Regions from separate parts of the Massilia sp. 9096 genome, predicted to be linked through region 4. Evidence: predicted binding sites of a transcription regulator. Region 4 holds the regulator's gene; each other region holds the start of a gene.
What was found. The regulator sigma-54, encoded in region 4, starts transcription at its own class of promoters, with help from an activator protein. The targets are predictions, from matches to a motif close to TGGCANGNAANCTGCTTT.
Positions count from the first base shown of each region.

Region 1 (4,981 bases), 4.4 Mb from region 4:
CTCGAACAGCCCGGCGTGGCCGCCGCGCCGCGCGCCGGTGAAGGCGCCTTCCTCGTGGCCGAACAGCTCCGACTCGAGCAGCGATTCGGCGATCGCGCCGCAATTGACCGCCACGAACGGGCGCTGGGCGCCGCGGCGCGGGCTTTCGCGGTGGATGGCCTGGGCCACCAGCTCCTTGCCACTGCCGGTCTCGCCCTGGATCAGCACCGTCGCCGGCGAGCGCGCGTACAGCACCACGCTCTGGCGCAGGCGCTCCATCGCCTTCGACTCGCCGCGCAAGTCGTTCAAGCCGCGCCGCACCCGGCGCGCATCGGGACCGGGGCGCCGTCCGCGTCCCGCTTCCAGGCGCGTCAGGCGCGCCAGCTCGAGCGCGTCGTCGAAGGCATGGCGGATCGAGTCGGCCGAATACACGAACACCGATTTCAATCCGGCTTCCTCGGCCAGGTCGGCGATCAGGCCGGCGCCGACGATCGCTTCGATTCCGAGCGCCTTGAGTTCCCCGACCGCGGCGCGGGCATCCTCGCGCGTGGTGTAGGTGCGCTGCTCGATCTGCAGGCCGAAGGTGCGCGCGAAGTCGTCCAGCTCGGGTGCGAGCGCGTCGTGCTGGACCAGGCCGACGCGCGGCGAAATGCGGCGCGCGCGCGCCAGCGCCCGCATCACGTCGAAGCCGCTGGCCTCGGCCACCACCACCGGCGCCGCGACGCGGCCCTTCAGGTAGGCGGCGTTCGAGCCGGCCGCGATCACCACGTCGCAGTGTTCATTGGCCATGCGCTCGCGGATGTGGCGCGCGGCTTCGTCGAAACCCAGGTGCAGGGCTTCGATCCGGGCCAGGTGGTCGTATTCGAGGGTGATGTCGCGGAACAGGCCGGACAGGCGCGAGACCGAGACGGTCCAGATCACGGGTTGGTGGGCGGTGGCAGCATCGATCATGTTTCAAGTGTAGTGCATTCCAGCCGCGCCATGTTTCAAGTGAAACGCTCGCGGGCTTTCCGGGAAGCTGACAAAACAGTGCCCGCCGTAAGAATCGGGTAAGCGGACCGCCGTAGGATCACCTCAGCCTGTCAATAAAGGCACTACTAAAAATCACGAGAATGATTGGAGACAAAAGTGGAACAAGATCTCGTTCAACGGGTCAAAAGCGACCCGAATTACCATAAGCTCGTCACGACGCGCTCGCGCTACGGCTGGACCCTGGCCGTGCTGGTGCTGATCGCCTACTACGGCTTCACCCTGCTGAACGCCTTCGCCAAGTCCTTCATGGGCTCGCGTGTCGGCGAAGGCGCCATGTCCTGGGGCATTCCGCTGGGCCTGTTCGTGATCGTGTTCACGGTCGCCGTCACCGCCATCTACGTGCGCCGCGCCAACCGCGAATTCGACGCCCTGACCGAAGCGATCCAGCGCAACGCCGGCGCCGCCACCACCACCACCGCCACCGGCGCCGTCAAGCAGGAGAAAGCCGCATGAAGAACCTGCTGCGCACCTGCTCCGCCCTGGCCCTGACGGCCGCCGCCGGCGCCGCCCTGGCCGCGCCCGACGTCGGCCAGACGGTCAAGCAAGCCACCAACTACACCGCGATCATCATGTTCGCGGTGTTCGTCGTGCTGACCCTGTTCATCACCAAGTGGGCCGCCGCGCGCACCCGCTCGGCATCGGACTTCTACACCGCCGGCGGCGGCATCACCGGTTTCCAGAACGGCCTGGCGATCGCCGGCGACTTCATGTCGGCCGCATCCTTCCTGGGCATCTCGGCATCGGTGTTCGCCAACGGCTTCGACGGCCTGATCTACGCGATCGGCTTCCTGGTCGGCTGGCCGATCCTGACCTTCCTGATGGCCGAGCGCCTGCGCAACCTGGGCCGCTTTACCTTCGCCGACGTGGCCGCCTACCGCTTCGCCCAGAAGCCGGTGCGCAGCTTCGCCGCCGCCGGCACCCTGGTCACCGTGCTGTTCTACCTGATCGCGCAGATGGTCGGCGCCGGCCAGCTGATCAAGCTGCTGTTCGGCCTGGACTACTGGATCGCGGTCGTCATCGTCGGCGTGCTGATGATGGTGTACGTGCTGTTCGGCGGCATGACCGCCACCACCTGGGTGCAGATCATCAAGGCCGTGATGCTGCTGGCCGGCACGAGCTACATGGCGTTTGCGGTCCTGTCGCTGTACCACTTCAGCCCGAACGAACTGTTCGCCAAGGCCGTTGAAGTACACAGCAAGCACGAGGCGATCATGGGCCCGGGCACCTTCATCAAGGACCCGATCTCCGGCATCTCCTTCGGCATGGCGCTGATGTTCGGCACCGCCGGCCTGCCGCACATCCTGATGCGCTTCTTCACCGTTCCAAGCGCCAAGGAAGCGCGCAAGTCGGTGCTGTGGGCGACCACCTGGATCGGCTACTTCTACATCCTGGTGTTCGTGATCGGCTTCGGCGCGATCGTGCTGGTCGGCACCAACCCGGCCTTCCTGGACGCCGACGGCAAACTGCTGGGCGGCGGCAACATGGCGGCCGTGCACCTGGCCAAGGCCGTGGGCGGCAACGTCTTCCTCGGCTTCATCTCGGCCGTGGCCTTCGCCACCATCCTGGCAGTCGTGGCCGGCCTGACCCTGTCCGGCGCCTCGGCGGTGTCGCACGACATCTACTCGGTCGTCATGAAGCGGGGCCAGCCGGCCCCGGGCAGCGAACTGCGCGTCTCCAAGATCACGACGATGGTGCTCGGCCTGGTCGCCGTGTTACTGGGCATCGTGTTCGAGAAAGTCAACGTCGCCTTCATGGTGTCGCTGGCCTTCGCGATCGCGGCCTCGGCCAACTTCCCGGTGCTGTTCCTGTCCCTGCTGTGGAGCAAGTGCACGACCCGCGGCGCGACCATCGGCGGCTTCCTCGGCCTGGTCACGGCGCTGGGCCTGACCATCGTCTCGAAGTCGGTGTGGGTCGACGTGTTCCACAACAAGGATGCGATCTTCCCGTACACCTCGCCGGCGCTGTTCTCGATGATCGTCGGCTTCGTGGGCGTGTGGCTGTTCTCGATCACCGACAAGAGCCCGCGCGCGGCCATCGACAAGGCCGGCTTCGAGGCGCAGGAAGTGCGTTCGGAAACCGGTATCGGTGCTTCGGGCGCGACCGCGCACTAATCGATAAGCCATCTGAAACCGTCGTCCCGGCCCATGCCGGCACGACGGTTTTTTTACGTCCTAGCTTCTCTTTGCTGTTTCGCTGTGCCGTTTCGGTGTTCCAGTTTGAAACATCGTGAAACGCTGCCACGCTCGCCTTGCTTGCCGCGTGCGCCCAAGTCCTTGAAAATCCAGCCTGTCGTGCCGTCGCGGCGATTGGCACGGTCCTTGCAAATACTGGGTGGTCATCCACGAATGCATCGAGAAAGGCAAGACCATGAGCCAACCATCCGCAGGCGCCCGATTCCGCCTGGCCGTGCAGGAAGAGCACCCGCTGCAAGTCGTGGGCGCGATCAACGCCAACCACGCGCTGCTGGCCAAGCGCGCCGGCTACCGCGCCATCTACCTGTCGGGTGGGGGCGTCGCGGCCGGGTCGCTGGGCCTGCCCGACCTGGGCATTTCCGGCCTGGAAGACGTGCTGATCGACGTGCGCCGCATCACCGACGTGTGCGACCTGCCGCTGCTGGTCGACGTCGACACCGGCTTCGGCGCCTCGGCCTTCAACGTCGCGCGCACCGTGCGCTCGCTGGCCAAGGCCGGCGCCGCCGCCTGCCACATCGAAGACCAGGTCGGCGCCAAGCGCTGCGGCCACCGCCCGGGCAAGGAAATCGTCAGCCAGGGCGAGATGGTCGACCGCATCAAGGCCGCGGCTGATGCGCGCCTCGACGACGACTTCGTGATCATGGCGCGCACCGACGCGCTGGCGGTCGAAGGCCTGGACAAGGCGGTCGAGCGCGCGGTGGCCTGCGTCGAAGCCGGCGCCGACATGATCTTCCCGGAAGCGATCACCAGCCTGGAGATGTACAAGCGCTTCAAGGAAGCGGTCAAGGTGCCGATCCTGGCCAACATCACCGAGTTCGGCGCGACGCCGTTGTTCACGGTGGACGAGCTGCGCGGCGCCGACGTCGACATCGTGCTGTACCCGCTGTCGGCCTTCCGCGCGATGAACAAGGCGGCCGAGAACGTCTACACCGCGATCCGCCGCGACGGCACCCAGCAGAACGTGGTCGACACCATGCAGACGCGCGCCGAACTCTACGACCGCATCGACTATCACAGCTTCGAGCAGAAGCTCGACGCGCTGTTCGCCCAGAACAAGACGAAATAAGCCAACGAGGAGACACGACATGAGCGAAACCAACAAGACCGAAGCCGCCACGTTCAAACCGAAGAAATCGGTCGCGCTGTCCGGCGTCGCCGCCGGCAATACCGCGCTGTGCTCGGTGGGCCGCTCCGGCAACGACCTGCATTACCGCGGCTACGACATCCTGGATGTGGCCACCAACAGCGAGTTCGAGGAGATCGCCTACCTGCTGGTGCACGGCAAGCTCCCCAACGACGGCGAACTGCGCGGCTACAAGGCCAAGCTGAAGTCCTTGCGCGGCCTGCCGCAGGCGGTCAAGGCGGCGCTGGAAACGCTGCCGGCCGGCGCCCACCCGATGGACGTGATGCGCACCGGCGCCTCGGTCCTGGGCTGCGTGCTGCCCGAGAAGGACGACCACAACGTCGCCGGCGCGCGCGACGTGGCCGATCGCCTGATGGCCTCGTTCGGCTCGATGCTGCTGTACTGGTACCACTACAGCCACAACGGCAAGCGCATCGACGTCGAGACCGACGACGACTCGATCGGCGGCCATTTCCTGCACCTGCTGCATGGCTTCAAGCCGCCCGAGGCCTGGGTCAAGGCGATGCATACCTCGCTGATCCTGTACGCCGAGCACGAGTTCAACGCCTCGACCTTCACCGCGCGCGTGATCGCCGGCACCGGCGCCGACATCCACTCGGCGATCACCGGCGCGATCGGCGCGTTGCGCGGCCCG
Region 1 is NZ_JQNN01000001.1:474,934-479,914, forward strand. It holds gene prpR (propionate catabolism operon regulatory protein PrpR) at 1-930, opposite strand, end outside; gene FA90_RS02035 (DUF485 domain-containing protein) at 1,108-1,464, shown strand; gene FA90_RS02040 (cation acetate symporter) at 1,461-3,122, shown strand; gene prpB (methylisocitrate lyase) at 3,379-4,269, shown strand; gene prpC (2-methylcitrate synthase) at 4,289-4,981, shown strand, end outside.
Region 1: a site for sigma-54 is predicted at 3,319-3,336, ahead of prpB (methylisocitrate lyase). Genes of this name have one in related genera too.

Region 2 (4,981 bases), 560 kb from region 4:
CGTTGTTGTCGAAGTTGATCCAGGCCGGATCGGTGAGGCGATGCACCGGCTTGAGCGCGCCCTGGGGCAGGTCGACGGTGGCGATCCAGCGGTCCTTGTTGTCGATCGCGCGCAGCATCACGGCGACGTTGCTGCCGTCCCGGCTCCAGACGATCGACTCGCCTTCGAAGCCGACCTGCACCGGACGGTTGCCCTTCAGGGCGGGCAGCTTGCGCTCGGCGCGCAGCTGGGCCAGCGGGTCGGTGGCGATGCCGGGCAGGACGTCGAACGATACGTCCTTGATCTGGCGCGTGACCAGGTCGACCAGCTTGAGCGCGTGCGGGACCGGGTCGTTGCGGCCGACGCGGGTGCGCTCGTCCGAGGTCTCTTCATAGCCGCTTTCGGTGACGTAGCGCGGCATCTTGCCGACGCGGCCCTTGTCGTAGCCCTTGGGCGCGGTCACGACCAGCAGCCAGCGGCCATCCGGCGACAGGTGGCTGTCCAGCACGGTAAGCTTGTCGCCCAGGTAGATGGGCTCGCGCGCGCGCGTGGGATCGGCGCGGCGCTCGTCCTCGGCGCGCATGCGCAGGGCGTCGCGCTCGTCCTTCTGGCGCTTGAGCGTGGCGATCAGGCGCAGCTGCAGGTCGCGCTGCGCGTCCGGGTCGATCGCTTGCGGGTCCTTGGCGGCGCGCAGGATGGCCAGCGGGCCGGTCACACGCTCGGCGCGGTCCCAGCCGTACCACTCGTCGCCGGCGCGGAACTGCACGCTCTTTTCGTCTTTTGAATACTGCACGGCGCGGATCGGGCTGCCCAGGGCGCGCGTGATCTGGACCAGCGCACCGTTCTTGAGGTCGCGTTCGAACAGGTCGCCGTTGCGCAGCATGATGGCGCGCGTGCGGGCGCGGTTGTAGACCATGGCCGCGCTGTCCAGCCTGGCCAGTTCGGCGTCGGTCACCTGACGGAGCTTGCCGCCGGCCGCTTCCCAGGTGTCGCGCACCGGCGACCCGGCGCGCTTCTGCTTATAGAAGACGTCCTTGCCGTCCCAGCTCCACCAGGCGGCTTCGACCGGGTTGCCGATCCAGTCCGGATTGGCCATGGCCTGGTCGAGGGTGATCGGGGTCGGGGCGGCGGAGGCGCTGCTGAACGCAGCCATCAGCGCCGCAAGAACGGTAAAGGCAGGAAGTCGCATCGTGAATCGCTTTATGAAAGAACAAGAATGCTCGGGCGGCAAAATTGCAAAAAAGGATTCTAGCCCAGCGATATGCGATGCAGGTAAGAATTGGGGAGAACTTCAGGGGAGAAACGTCGAAGAAGTGGCGCGCGTGCGTAAGTACTGCACGAGAATGTAAAAAGCGGCGTTGCAAATGACAACGCCCGGCACATGCCGGGCGCATCGGAGACTCGAGCAGGAAACCGGGCGATCAGCCGGGTTGCTTCAGCTGCGGGTGTTCCGAGATCCACAGTTCGTTCGGCGTGGTGACCGACGGGTTGCGGATGAACATCACGATACGGGCAACGATGGCCAGGGCCGAGACGGAAACGGTGACGTATTCGACGGGCGTCATGATTATTCCTTGTTCAGGGTTTGATTGCGCGCCACAGCGGCGCTCGCCGGCTGGCCGGCGTCCAGGACGAACCAGCCGCCATGGGCCTGGTACATCTCGATCGCGAAAGCGCGGATCTTGCCGAGGGTCTCGGCGATTTGCTGGCGCACGCCGTGCGCCTGGGTCATGGTTGCAGTGGTCATCGAATTCTCCGGTTGATCTGAAATCTGTGTTGTTGCGGTGCAGTATAGAGAGGCTTTCGTCATAAATGAACTTTTAGTTTGTGATGTTCTTCATTCGCAAAACGAATATTTTCCGCAAGACAACTATTATTCTTTGTAGAGTCTAGATATCTTTTCTCGTGATATCTCCCCGTTCGCCACACGACTTGGCGCGAGATCTGGCCCAAAACTTGCATACCTCAACCGTATGAAATCGCCCCCTGTCCCGCGCACCCTGCGCATCGTCGTCGTCAACATCGCGCCCGGTGGCGCGGACGAACAGACCATGCAGGCCCAGGCCCGGCGCAACACGGCGTTGCGCATCGGCCTGCTCGAATCGGGCTACGACATCGTCGCCTCGCTGCCGGCCGACATCTTCCTGCCCGAGCGGATCGCCCAGATCCAGCCGGACATGATCATCATCGACAGCGAATCCGATGCGCGCGACGTGCTCGAACACATCGTGATCGCCACCCGCGACGAGCCGCGTCCGATCGTGCTGTTCACCGACGACCAGACCCCGGCCAGCATGGACGCCGCGATCGCCGCCGGGGTCTCGGCCTACATCGTGGCCGGGCTGCAGGCCGAGCGCGTGAAACCGGTGCTGGACGTCGCGCTGGCCCGCTTCAAGCGCGAGCAGAAGCTGCTGGACGAATTGACCGACACGCGGCGCCAGCTGGCCGAGCGCAAGCTGATCGAACGCGCCAAAGGCGTGCTGATGGCGCGCAACCGCATGACCGAGGACGAGGCCTACCAGAAGCTGCGCAGCATGGCGATGAACAAGAAACTCAAGCTGGCCGAGGTTGCGCAGCGCATCCTCGACGTCGAGGACCTGCTGTGATGCGCTCCTCTTTCATGAAGGTATCGATATGACAGGCGCATGGGTGGCGGGTTCCGACCGGCCGGAGAAAAAGGTGATCAAGGTCGGCTTCATGCCGCTGACCGACTGCGCCTCCTTGGTGATGGCGTCCGTGCTCGGGCTCGACGAAAAATACGGCATCAAGCTGGAGCTCAGCCGCCAGCACTCGTGGTCGGGCATGCGCGACCGCGTGATCAACGGCGAGCTGGACGCCGCACACGCCCTGTACGGCCTGCTCTACGGCGTCGAGATGGGCATCGGCTGCGCCGCGACACCGATGGCTGTGCTGATGGGCCTGTCGCGCAACGGCCAGGCGATCACGCTCTCGCGCGCGCTCGCGCAGGCGGGCGTGACCGACCTCGATGCGCTGTCTTCGGCCATGCGCGGCAGCGGACGCCGCTTCACCTTCGCCCACACCTTCCCGACCGGGAACCACGCGATGCTCCTGTATTACTGGCTGGCCGCGGGCGGCATCGACCCGGTGCGCGACGCCCAGATCGTCACGGTGCCGCCCAGCCAGATGGCGGCCAACCTGGCGGCCGGTCACATGGATGGCTTTTGCGTCGGCGAACCGTGGAACGGGCGCGCGGTACTCGACGGCAGCGGCGTCACGGTCGCGACCAGCCAGGACGTCTGGCCCGATCACCCTGGCAAGGCGCTCGGCGCGCGCGCCGATTTCGCCGATGCCAATCCGCACGCCTGCCGCGCGCTGATCGCGGCCGTGCTGGAAGCCGGGCGCTGGATCGACGCCTCCGGCGAACACCGCGAGGCTGCCGCCGAGGTGCTGTCCAGCCCCGCCTACGTCAACGCCGACCGCGCCATCATCGCCCCGCGCCTGCATGGCCGGTACGACAACGGCATGGGACTGCGCTGGGTCGACCCGCATCCGCTGCGCTTCCACCAGGACGGCGACGCCAACTTCCCCTATGTCTCGGACGGCATGTGGTTCATGACCCAGCACCGGCGCTGGGGCCTGCTGCGCGAAGACGTCGACTACCAGGCGGTCGCCGGCCGCGTCAACCGCGTCGGCCTGTACCGCGAAGCGGCGCTGCTGGCCGGCGTGAGCGCGCCTTACGGATTGACGCGTTCCTCGATCCTCATCGACGGCAAGACCTGGGACGGTAAAGACGCGGACGCTTATATCTCGTCGTTTGCGATCCGCAACCGCGCACTGATCAAAATCTAGGCGCTGCACCGAAGTGCATGCGCTTGCACATGAACGCCCGCTTTTCGGGCATGGTGCACTGCAATGACGCATGCCTCATCCTTGTGCAGCGCCGCGTGAGAGGGAAGGGACCTCTGGCACGGCTCTTGCAATTAACCGGGTAGTGGATCAACGGCGATCCCTGAACGAATCACATGACCGGTCCAACGGCGGACCGACAACCGGACAACGGCGTCCGCTGCAACCTTATCCATGCTCACGCATTCGTAAGGCCAGGCAGCGGGCGCCGTTTTGTTTTTGATATCGCAGATGCACAACAGGGGCTGATAATGATGTCGGGCAAAGCTAACAGCATCAAACTCTTTTCGTTCAACACACCGCAGATGCGTGCCTTCCACCTGAGCTGGGTGGCCTTCTTCGTCTGCTTCTTCGCCTGGTTCGCATGCGCGCCGCTGATGCCGGTCATCAAGGGCGAATTCCACCTGTCGGCCGGCCAGATCGCCGACATCAACATCGCCGCCGTTGCCATCACCATCATCGTGCGCATGCTGGTCGGCCCGCTGTGCGACCGCTTCGGCCCGCGCAAGACCTACACCGGCCTGCTGGTGCTGGGCGCCATCCCCGTGCTGGGCCTGGCCGCCGCTCAGAGCTACGAAAGCTTCCTGCTGTTCCGCCTCGGGATCGGTGCGATCGGCGCCAGCTTCGTCATCACCCAGTACCACACCTCGGTGATGTTCGCGCCGAAAGTGGTCGGCACCGCCAACGCCGCCTCGGCCGGCTGGGGCAACAGCGGCGGCGGCGTCGCACAAGCGCTGATGCCGCTGCTGATGGGCGCCGTCATCATGATGGGCGTGAACCAGGCCATGGGCTGGCGCGTCGCGCTGCTGGTGCCGGGCGTGATGATGCTGCTGACCGCCGTCGCCTACTGGAAGCTGACCCAGGATTGCCCGGAAGGTAACTTCGCCGAACTGCGCGCCGCCGGCGTGGCATTCGAGTCGAATAACAAGGGCGGCTGGGCCAGCTTCGTCGACGCCTGCCGCAACTACCGCGCCTGGCTGCTGTTCGTCACCTACGGCGCCTGCTTCGGCATCGAACTGTTCATCCACAACACCGCCGCCACCTATTACGTCGACCGCTTCCACCTGTCGCTGGCGCAAGCCGGCATGGCCGCCGGTTCGTTCGGCCTGCTGGCCCTGTTTGCCCGCGCACTGGG
Region 2 is NZ_JQNN01000001.1:5,438,014-5,442,994, forward strand. It holds gene FA90_RS23755 (prolyl oligopeptidase family serine peptidase) at 1-1,168, opposite strand, end outside; gene FA90_RS26710 (hypothetical protein) at 1,401-1,544, opposite strand; gene FA90_RS26715 (hypothetical protein) at 1,547-1,726, opposite strand; gene FA90_RS23760 (ANTAR domain-containing response regulator) at 1,953-2,585, shown strand; gene FA90_RS23765 (CmpA/NrtA family ABC transporter substrate-binding protein) at 2,614-3,789, shown strand; gene FA90_RS23770 (MFS transporter) at 4,101-4,981, shown strand, end outside.
Region 2: a site for sigma-54 is predicted at 1,925-1,942, ahead of FA90_RS23760 (ANTAR domain-containing response regulator). Genes of this name have one in related genera too.

Region 3 (4,981 bases), 1.0 Mb from region 4:
ACTGGGACGCAAACTCGCGAAGTATGCGGAGGAGGGCGACGATGTCGACGCCCTCCTTGATTTTTTAGAAAAAAACAACTGGCTGTCGCAAGAACGCTTTGCCGAGTCCCTCGTGCATCGCCGCGCCGGCCGCTACGGCAACAGCCGTGTCATCGCCGAGCTGCAACAGCACGGTGTCAAAGGCGACGATCTCGCCGAACTCAAATCCGGACTGAAGGAAAGCGAAACTGCGCGCGCGAAGGACGTCTGGCGCCGCAAATTCGGCACGCCGCCGCAGGATGCGGCCGAGCGCAGCAAGCAGATGCGTTTCCTGGTGGCGCGCGGGTTTTCGAGCAGCGCCGTGCGCGCGGCGCTGCAAGGCGGCGTCGATGACGACGACGACTTCTGATCCGGTTTGATATTTCTCAGTCATATCACCGATATTTTCCGTCGTGATATGCGCGCTGACGTTGCAAGAACGTCTTTCCTTTTCTTCTCGAATACCCGGGTCGGCCAAGGCTTGGGTGCACTTGCCAGCGTGCTGTGCTAAACTTTGATGGTTTAAGCAGCGCCGCAAGAGCGGTTGTTGCCGTAGAAGCTGCGGCAACGTGCATCAGGCACAACGGCTGCAACTTTTTATTGCCGCATACCGGCATTGGTGTTTATGCCCCTGTCTTCACCCGCTTCGCGTAAGCTTAGGCACACGCGCGCCATCACAGTCGAAGCGTTCGCGCGCGACGATGGTCTGTGGGACCTCGATGCTTGCATCCGCGACATCAAGACGCATGACATCGTCCTCCCGTCGGGTCCCCGGCCGGGTGGATTGCCAGTGCACGACCTCAAGCTGCGCGTCACCATCGACCGCGACATGAATATCGTGGACGCCGAAGCCGCGTCCGATGCCGTACCCTATCCCGGTTACTGCGACACGGTCGCTCCTGCCTACAAGAAGCTGATCGGCTTGTCGCTGCTCAAACATTTCCGACTGCACCTCAAGGATCGCCTGTCCGGCGTCCTCGGCTGCACCCATTTGACGGAGTTGGCCCAGGTCCTGCCCACCGCGGCAATCCAGGCCTTTGCCGATGACGCCATGGACCACCGCTCGGCGAACGATCCCGCCGAGCGGCCCTATGAACTCGATCGCTGCCATGCCCTGCGCCTCGACGGCCCTGCCGTCGAAAAGTATTATCCGCAATGGGTCTTGAAGGCGGTACCGGGGTAGTATTCGACGATGTCTTTTCCGCTCCATTTATTTAACCGCATCTAATCAGTAACAGAAGGGAAGCCAGCATGAAAATCCATGAGTATCAGGGCAAAGAGATCCTCCGAAAATTCGGAGTGACTGTTCCGCGCGGCATTCCGTGCGACTCGGTCGACGGTGCTGTCAAGGCAGCTGAAGAGCTGGGCGGACCGGTTTGGGTGGTCAAGGCCCAGATCCATGCTGGCGGTCGCGGCAAGGGCGGCGGCGTGAAAGTCGCCAAATCGCTGGACCAGGTGCGCGAATACGCGGACCAGATCCTGGGCATGCAGCTGATTACCCACCAGACCGGCCCGGAAGGCCAGAAAGTGCGTCGCCTGCTGATCGAAGAAGGCGCCGACATCAAGAAAGAACTGTACGTGTCGATGGTCACCGACCGCGTCACCCAGCGCGTCGTGCTGATGGCCTCGTCGGAAGGCGGCATGGACATCGAAGAAGTCGCGCACAGCAACCCGGAAAAGATCCACAACGTCGTGATCGATCCGTCGGTCGGCCTGACCGACGCTGACGCCGACGACGTCGCCCGCAAGATCGGCGTGCCGGACGCTTCGATCGAGCAAGCGCGCACCAACCTGCAAGGCCTGTACAAAGCCTACTGGGAAACCGACGCATCGCTGGCCGAAATCAACCCGCTGATCCTGACCGGCGACGGCAAAGTCATCGCCCTGGACGCCAAGTTCAACTTCGACTCGAACGCCCTGTTCCGCCACCCGGAAATCGTCGCCTACCGCGACCTGGACGAAGAAGATCCGGCCGAAGTCGAAGCGTCGAAATTCGACCTGGCTTACATCTCGCTGGACGGCAACATCGGCTGCCTGGTGAACGGCGCCGGCCTGGCCATGGCGACCATGGACACCATCAAGCTGTTCGGCGGCGAGCCGGCCAACTTCCTGGACGTGGGCGGCGGTGCGACGGCTGAGAAAGTCACCGAAGCATTCAAGATCATGCTGAAGAACCCGGGCCTGAAGGCGATCCTGGTCAACATCTTCGGCGGCATCATGCGTTGCGACGTGATCGCCGAAGGCGTCATCACCGCATCGAAGGCCGTGTCGCTGCAAGTGCCGCTGGTCGTGCGCATGAAGGGCACCAACGAAGACCTGGGCAAGAAGATGCTGGCCGACTCCGGCCTGCCGATCATCTCGGCTGACACCATGGAAGACGCAGCGAAGCAAGTGGTTGCCGCTGCCGCTGGCCAAGCTTAATTCGCGAAGGAAACAAAATGTCGATTCTGATCAACAAAGACACCAAAGTCATCACCCAGGGTATTACCGGCAAGACCGGCCAGTTCCACACCCGCATGTGCCGCGACTACGCGAATGGCCGTGAAGCCTTCGTCGCCGGCGTGAACCCGAAGAAAGCCGGCGAAGACTTCGAAGGCATCCCGATTTTTGCCAACGTCAAGGAAGCCAAGGCCGAAACCGGCGCCAACGTCTCCGTGATCTACGTGCCGCCGGCAGGCGCCGCCGCCGCGATCTGGGAAGCCGTCGAAGCCGAGCTGGACCTGGCAATCTGCATCACCGAAGGCATCCCGGTCCGTGACATGATGGAAGTCAAGGATCGCATGGCCAAGGCCGGTTCGAAGACCCTGCTGCTGGGCCCGAACTGCCCGGGTCTGATCACCCCTGACGAAATCAAGATCGGCATCATGCCGGGTCACATCCACCGCAAGGGCCGCATCGGCGTCGTGTCGCGTTCGGGCACCCTGACCTATGAAGCCGTCGGTCAGCTGACCGCGCTGGGCCTGGGCCAATCGTCGGCAGTCGGCATCGGCGGTGACCCGATCAACGGTCTGAAGCACATCGACGTGATGAAGATGTTTAACGACGATCCGGAAACCGACGCCGTCATCATGATCGGCGAGATCGGCGGCCCGGACGAGGCGAACGCTGCGTACTGGATCAAGGACAACATGAAGAAGCCGGTCGTCGGCTTCATCGCTGGCGTCACCGCGCCTCCGGGCAAGCGCATGGGCCACGCCGGCGCGCTGATCTCGGGCGGCGCCGACACCGCGCAAGCCAAGCTGGAAATCATGGAAGCCTGCGGCATCACGGTCACCAAGAACCCGTCGGAAATGGCGCGTCTGCTGAAGGCGATGCTGTAATCCAGCGGTCCTAGACCCTGCTGACAAGAACGGGACGCTGCGGCGTCCCGTTTTTTTTGATGCCACCCTTGGCACGGTCGAGTAGTGACAATTTTCGTCCACAGTATGTAATTGGCGTCGTCATGACAAAGGTCGGCACTGCCGAGTGACAAAAATTGTCGCACGGCAAGACAAAAACGGTCATGGCACCGCGTTTGGCACGAAAAAATGGGTGATTCCGTATGGAAATAAGCTGGCACGGCGCTTGCATATAGAAGAGCAGAAGCAAGGCAGTACCAGATACGCAGTTCACCTCTTAATTTTTGTAGTACCAAACCTGGAGAAACACCATGAAAGCACCGAAAATCGTTAAGAAAGTCGAAGCCGGCTTTACCCTGATCGAACTGATGATCGTCGTCGCCATCATCGGCATCCTGGCCGCTGTCGCGATCCCGGCGTACTCGAACTATGTCATCAAAGCCAAAGTCGGCGCGGCGCTGAGCTCGGTATCATCGCTGCAGACCGCAGTGGCGAACTGCATCCAGGAAGCTGGCGGCGACAAAACCGGTTGCACTACCGGCGCAGCAGGCGTGAGCATCCCTGCATTCACCCCCACCAAAGAGCTGGCATCGGCAACCGTGTCCGGCGGCACCATCAGCGCTGTTTTCGCAGGCGGGATCAACAGCGACGTGAACGGCAAGACCTTTACCGTGACCCCGACCGTAAATGAGTCCACCGTGACTTGGAAAGTCGATGGCAGCGCAGTGTCGGCTAACTCGACTGCACAACAGACGCTCGAGAAGAACAACATCACTACCCCGTAATCCTGGGCTGCTGAAAGCACTACCAAAACACCCGGCTTCGACCGGGTGTTTTATTTGAAGCCTTCGCTAACGCAGTCGAACACGCTAGAGAAAACGCCTGCCGCAGCAGGCGTTTTCTCATCGTGCGATAGTGATGCGCTATCGGCAGGCTCACTGCTTCAGGTGCGCATCCAGCCAGTTCATCACCGTGTGATGCCACAGCACCGAGTTGGCCGGCTTGAGCACCCAGTGGTTCTCGTCCGGGAACACCAGCAGCTTGCTTTCGATGCCCTTGCGTTGCAGCGCGGTGAAGGTCGACAGGCCTTGCGTGGTCGGGATGCGGAAGTCCATGTCGCCCTGTACGACCAGCATCGGCGTCTTCCAGTTGTTCACGAAGCGGACCGGATTGAATTGCTCGTGCTTGTCCGGCATGGCGAAATACGGGCCGCCGCCGTTTTCCCAGTCGGTGAACCACTGTTCTTCGCTCGAGTAGGCCATGCCGCGGGTATCGAACACGCCGTCGTGGTTGACGATGCACTTGAAGCCGTCCGACCAGTTGCCTTCGATCCAGTTCATCATGTAGCCGCCGTAGGACGCGCCGAGTGCGCAGGCATGCGAGCGGTCGAGCCAGCCGTACTTGGCGGTGGCCGCGGCCAGGCCTTTTTTCAAGTCCTCGAGCGGCTTGCCGCCCCAGTCGCCGCTGATGGCATCGGTGAACTTCTGGCCGTAGCCGGTCGAACCATGAAAGTCGATGAACACGGTGGCGTAGCCGGCGCCGGCGTACACCTGCGGATTCCAGCGGTAGCTCCAGCCATTGCCGAAGCTGCCCTGCGGGCCGCCGTGCACCAGGAAGGCGACCGG
Region 3 is NZ_JQNN01000001.1:3,832,220-3,837,200, reverse strand. It holds gene recX (recombination regulator RecX) at 1-388, shown strand, start outside; gene FA90_RS16535 (DUF2889 domain-containing protein) at 644-1,201, shown strand; gene sucC (ADP-forming succinate--CoA ligase subunit beta) at 1,270-2,439, shown strand; gene sucD (succinate--CoA ligase subunit alpha) at 2,457-3,338, shown strand; gene FA90_RS16520 (pilin) at 3,668-4,141, shown strand; gene FA90_RS16515 (S9 family peptidase) at 4,292-4,981, opposite strand, start outside.
Region 3: a site for sigma-54 is predicted at 3,572-3,589, ahead of FA90_RS16520 (pilin). Genes of this name have one in related genera too.

Region 4 (4,981 bases):
GCGCGACCGCCTGGGACCGATCGAAAAGCTCGGCCACGTGATCGACACCTCCGAGCTGTCGGCCAACAAGCTGCGTGCCTGGGTCAAGGAACTGGCCGAGGTCGAACACGCGCCGCTGACGCTGTTCTTCGAATCGTTCGCCTTCAAGCACGGGGTGCCGCTGGACGCCGACTTCGTGTTCGACGTGCGTGCCGTGCCGAATCCCTACTACGACCTGACGCTGCGCCCGCTGAATGGCCGCGACGCGCCGGTGATCGCCTTCCTCGACGCCCAGCCGCAAGCGACCGAGCTGCTGTCGGACATCCGCGCCTTCATCGCCAAATGGCTGCCCTCGTTCAAGAAGGACAACCGCAGCTACCTGACGGTGGCGGTCGGCTGCACCGGCGGCCAGCACCGTTCGGTGTACATGGCGGAGCGGCTCGGGGCGTATTTCGGCGATACCGAGCGCGTGGTGGTCAGGCACCGCGAGCAGCCGTAAGGCCTCGCGCGGGACTGCGCGTCACGCGCGCGCGAGGATCACAGATGGCGCAGCGGATGCGCCCAGTCCGGCCACACCGGTTCGAAAAAGCGCGCCACCATGTCCGGCGTGACCGCATCCAGCGCCGGCGGATTCCAGGCAGGCCGGTTGTCCTTGTCGATCACCAGCGCGCGTACGCCTTCCAGCACTTCGCCGTGTTCGAAGTTGCGGCGCACCACCGAACGCTCCATGCGCAGGCAGTCGGCCACGCCCATGGCGGCGCCGCGTTCGAGCATCTCGTGGGTCACGCACATCATCAACGGCGAGCGCTGGCGCATCGCCTGCAGCGCCTGCTGCGCGAACGGATCGTCGTCGCCGGCCAGCGCGGCCATGATGGCGGACACCGATGCCGCGCCGAAGTGGCGGTCGATGACGCTGCGCGCGGCTTGCAGCTTGCTCGCGCCGGCCTGCTGCGCAAACGGTGCGGCAAAGTCGCGCATGGCCGCCGGCAGTTGCGCACCCGGGGTCGCCTCGATCAATGCGTGCAGCGCGCCCATCTGCTCACCCGGCACGAACGCGTCCGCCAACCCGACATACAGCGCATCCGCCGCGCCAATTGTCGCGCCCGTCACGCCCAGATACACCCCCAGCTTGCCCGGCGCATGCGACAGGAAGTGACTGCCGCCCACGTCCGGGAACAGCCCGATGTTCACCTCCGGCATCGCCATCTTGGTCCGCTCGGTCACGATGCGCAGTGCGCAGTCGGGGCCGCCTTGCGCGATGCCCATGCCGCCGCCCATGACGACGCCATCCATCAGCGCGATGTAGGGCTTGGGATAAAAATGGATCAGGTGATTGAGCGCGTATTCTTCGGTGAAGAAATCTTCGAGCAGCGCGCTGCCACCGCCCGGCGTGGCACGGCCGGCTTCGTAAAAGAAGCGGATGTCGCCGCCCGCGCACAGCGCTTTTTCGCTGCTGCTGGCGATGACGACCGCATCGACCGCAGGATCGTCGCGCCAGAGCAGCAGGGTCTGCGTCAGCGCACGCACCATGTCGAGCGACAGCGAATTGAGGGCCTTGGGCCGGTCGAGGGTAAAGGTGCCGGTGCCGTTGGCAATGCGGGTCTGCACGTGTTCGCGGGTAGCGTCTGCGCTCATGATGTCGGAGATGGTTGATCTAGCCGCATCATAAAACGAAAAGGGCGCCAGTGCGCCCTTCGTCATGCTGTGCTGCGGACGGCGTCAGGCCGTGGCGGCTGCACTGTCTCCTTCATCCAGCATGCGCTTGTGTCCGGTGTGACTATGATTCTGCAGCATCTGCTTGTATTTGACGACCTGCCTGTCCAGGCGGTCCATCAGCATGTCGATCGCGGCGTACAGGTCGTGCGCGGCGCTGGCGATATGCAGGATCTTTCCCGCCACCCGCAGATTGATCTCGGCCTTTTGGCGTTTGTCTTTTTCGGTGAGATTGTCGATGCAGAGGATGACGTGGGAATCGATCACTTGATCGAAATGGCGGGTGATGCGTTCGAGCTTGTTCTGTACGTATTCACGGATGGCTGGGGTGACATCGAGGTGATGGCCGCTGATGGTGAGATTCATACACACACTCCTTTGAAGATACGCTGCCGCAAGCGTGCGCAGGAGCGCAACAGGCAGCGTTTGTTACAAGGATTTGCGAAGGCTAACGGGCGGGATCTTGAGCGCCTCACGGTATTTGGCGACCGTGCGCCGCGCAATGACCATTCCCTGTTCCCCTAGCATCTCCGCGATCTTGCTGTCGGATAAAGGGTTCTTGGGGTCTTCTGCTCCTGTGAGTTGTACGATGAGAGCCCGGATGGCCGTCGATGATGCTTCGCCTCCCGCCTCGGTGGCAACGTGGCTCCCGAAGAAATACTTCAGCTCGAACATGCCGTGCGGGGTCAGCATGTATTTCTGCGTTGTGACGCGAGAAATTGTGCTCTCGTGTAAACCTAGTGTATCAGCTATCTCGCGTAAAACAAGGGGCCGCATGGCAACCGCGCCGTGCGAGAAAAAGTTGCGCTGCCGTTCGACGATGGCCTGGGCCACGCGCAGGATCGTGTCGAAACGCTGGCGCATGTTCTTGATGAGCCACTTGGCTTCCTGCAGCTGCGCGCTCATCTGGGTCTCGGATTTGCCCTGCTTGAGCGCCTGCGCATACAGGCTGTTCACGCGCAGGCGCGGCATCACTTCGGGATTCAATTGCACGCTCCAGCCATCCTTGGCGCGGCGCACGATCACGTCCGGCACCACGAAGTCCGACACGTCCGAAGCGAACGCGGCGCCCGGGTGCGGGTTGCAGCGGCGGATCACGGCCTGGGCTTCGCGCAGGTCCTCGTCGTCGCAGTCGAGCGCCTTTTTCAGCTTGTTGAATTCGCGCTGGGCGAACCAGCTCAGGTAGCGCTCGACGATGACCAGGGCCATGCGCCGCGTCACCAGCGGCACGCCCGGCATGCGGCGGATCTGCAGCGCCAGGCACTCGGCGGCGCTGCGCGCGCCCACGCCCGCCGGGTCGAGGCTCTGCACCATCGACAGCGCGGTGCGCAGTTCGTCGAACTCGATCTCGAGCTCTTCCGGCAGGCGCGCGTGGATGTCGTCCAGCGATTCCTCGAGGTAGCCGTTGTCGTCGAGCGCGTCGACGATCAGCTCGACCAGGGCGCAGTCGCGCGCCGCGGCGCAGGTCATGCGCACCTGCTCCATCAGGTGTTCGCGCAGCGAGACCGGGCTGGCCTCGAGCTGCGGACGGCCATCCTCTTCCTCGCCGCCGCCGCTCGACCGGCCGCCCTCGCCCCAGTCGCCGTCGTGCTCGGCGGCGTGCACGTCGTCGCCGCCTTCGTGGCCCTCGCCCTCGGCGTTCGCGGCCGGCGCGCTGTGCTCGTCGCTGCCGTTGGCGTTGGCCGGGCTGGGAGCCTCGCCCGGCGTGGCCGGGGCGTTGTTGATGGCGCCGTCGCCCAGCAGGCGCACCGAGCGGTCGAGCGGATCGTCGAGCCGTTCGAGCAGCGGATTATCACTCAGGACCTGCTCGATTTCCTGGTGCAGCTCGAGAGTGGACAGCTGCAGCAGGCGGATCGACTGCTGGAGTTGCGGCGTGAGCGCAAGATGCTGTGATGTCTTGAGTTGCAGCGTCTGTTTCATAACTACATTCTGAAGTGTTCACCCAGATACACGCGGCGTACCGATTCGTCGGCGATGATGTCGTCGGGCCGGCCGGAGGCCAGCACCGCACCCTGGTTGATGATGTAGGCGCGGTCGCAGATGCCGAGCGTCTCGCGCACGTTGTGGTCGGTGATCAGCACGCCGATCCCGCGCTCCTTCAGGAAGCGCACGATGCGCTGGATCTCGATCACGGCGATCGGGTCCACGCCCGCGAACGGCTCGTCCAGCAGCACGAAGCGCGGATCGGTCGCGAGCGCGCGCGCGATCTCGACGCGGCGCCGTTCGCCGCCCGACAGCGACAGCGCCGGGTTCTGGCGCAGCTTGTCGATCTGCAGCTCGCCCAGCAGCTGGTCGAGGCGCTCGTTGATGCGCGCCTTGGACAGCGGCTTGCCGTTCTCGCGCTGCAGCTCGAGCACCGCGCGGATGTTTTCCTCGACCGTCAGGCGGCGGAACACCGAGGCTTCCTGCGGCAGGTAGGACAGGCCCATCAGCGCGCGCCGGTGGATCGGCAGGCTGCTGATGTCGGCGCCGTTGACTTCGATGGTGCCGGCGTCCGACGGCACCAGGCCGACGATCATGTAGAACGACGTGGTCTTGCCGGCGCCGTTCGGGCCGAGCAGGCCGACCACCTCGCCGCACGCGACTTCGAGCGAAACGTCGCGCACCACCAGGCGCTTGCCGTAGCTTTTCTGGAGACCCTTGACGACCAGGGTGCTGCCGCACGCGATCGCGGCTGCGTCGTTGCGCACCTCCATCACTTGTTCCCTGCCGCTGCCGGTTGCGCCGCGGCGGGGGTGGCGGCCGGTGTGGCCGCGGGTGCGGCAGATGGGGCGCCAGGCGCCGCCGCCGGTGCGGGCGCTGCAGCGCCGGCCGGTGCGCGGTGCGGCTGCAGCGTCATGCTGCCGCGGCCATTGCCGACCTTGTTCTCGCCGTTGGCGTCGTTGCGGCCGACCAGGACTTCCTTGCGGTTGTCGTACGAGATGAATTCGCTGTCCATCTCCTGCGTTACTTTCGTGCCGTCGAGCTGCTTGATGACGGCCTTCGAGAACAGCTTGACCAGGTCGTTGCGCTCGTCGTACTCGATGCGCTGGGCCTGGCCTTCGTCCCACATGTTGGGGCCGTCGTCGCGGTGCTGGCGGAAGGTGGCCAGCTTGCCCGGCGCAGCGGTCAGGATGAAGGTGCGGTAGCCGTCCGGGGTCTCCTGCACTTCGGCCTTGTCCGACTTCAGGATCATGGTGCCGCGCGTGATGACCACGTTGCCGGTGGCGATGTAGTTCTGCGTGACCTGGTCGACGTGGGCATCGTTGTAGTCGATCTTGATCGGCTTGAGGGCGTCCGCTTTCTCGGC
Region 4 is NZ_JQNN01000001.1:4,874,487-4,879,467, reverse strand. It holds gene rapZ (RNase adapter RapZ) at 1-478, shown strand, start outside; gene FA90_RS21185 (enoyl-CoA hydratase/isomerase family protein) at 517-1,614, opposite strand; gene hpf (ribosome hibernation-promoting factor, HPF/YfiA family) at 1,699-2,058, opposite strand; gene FA90_RS21175 (RNA polymerase factor sigma-54) at 2,122-3,612, opposite strand; gene lptB (LPS export ABC transporter ATP-binding protein) at 3,615-4,382, opposite strand; gene lptA (lipopolysaccharide transport periplasmic protein LptA) at 4,388-4,981, opposite strand, start outside.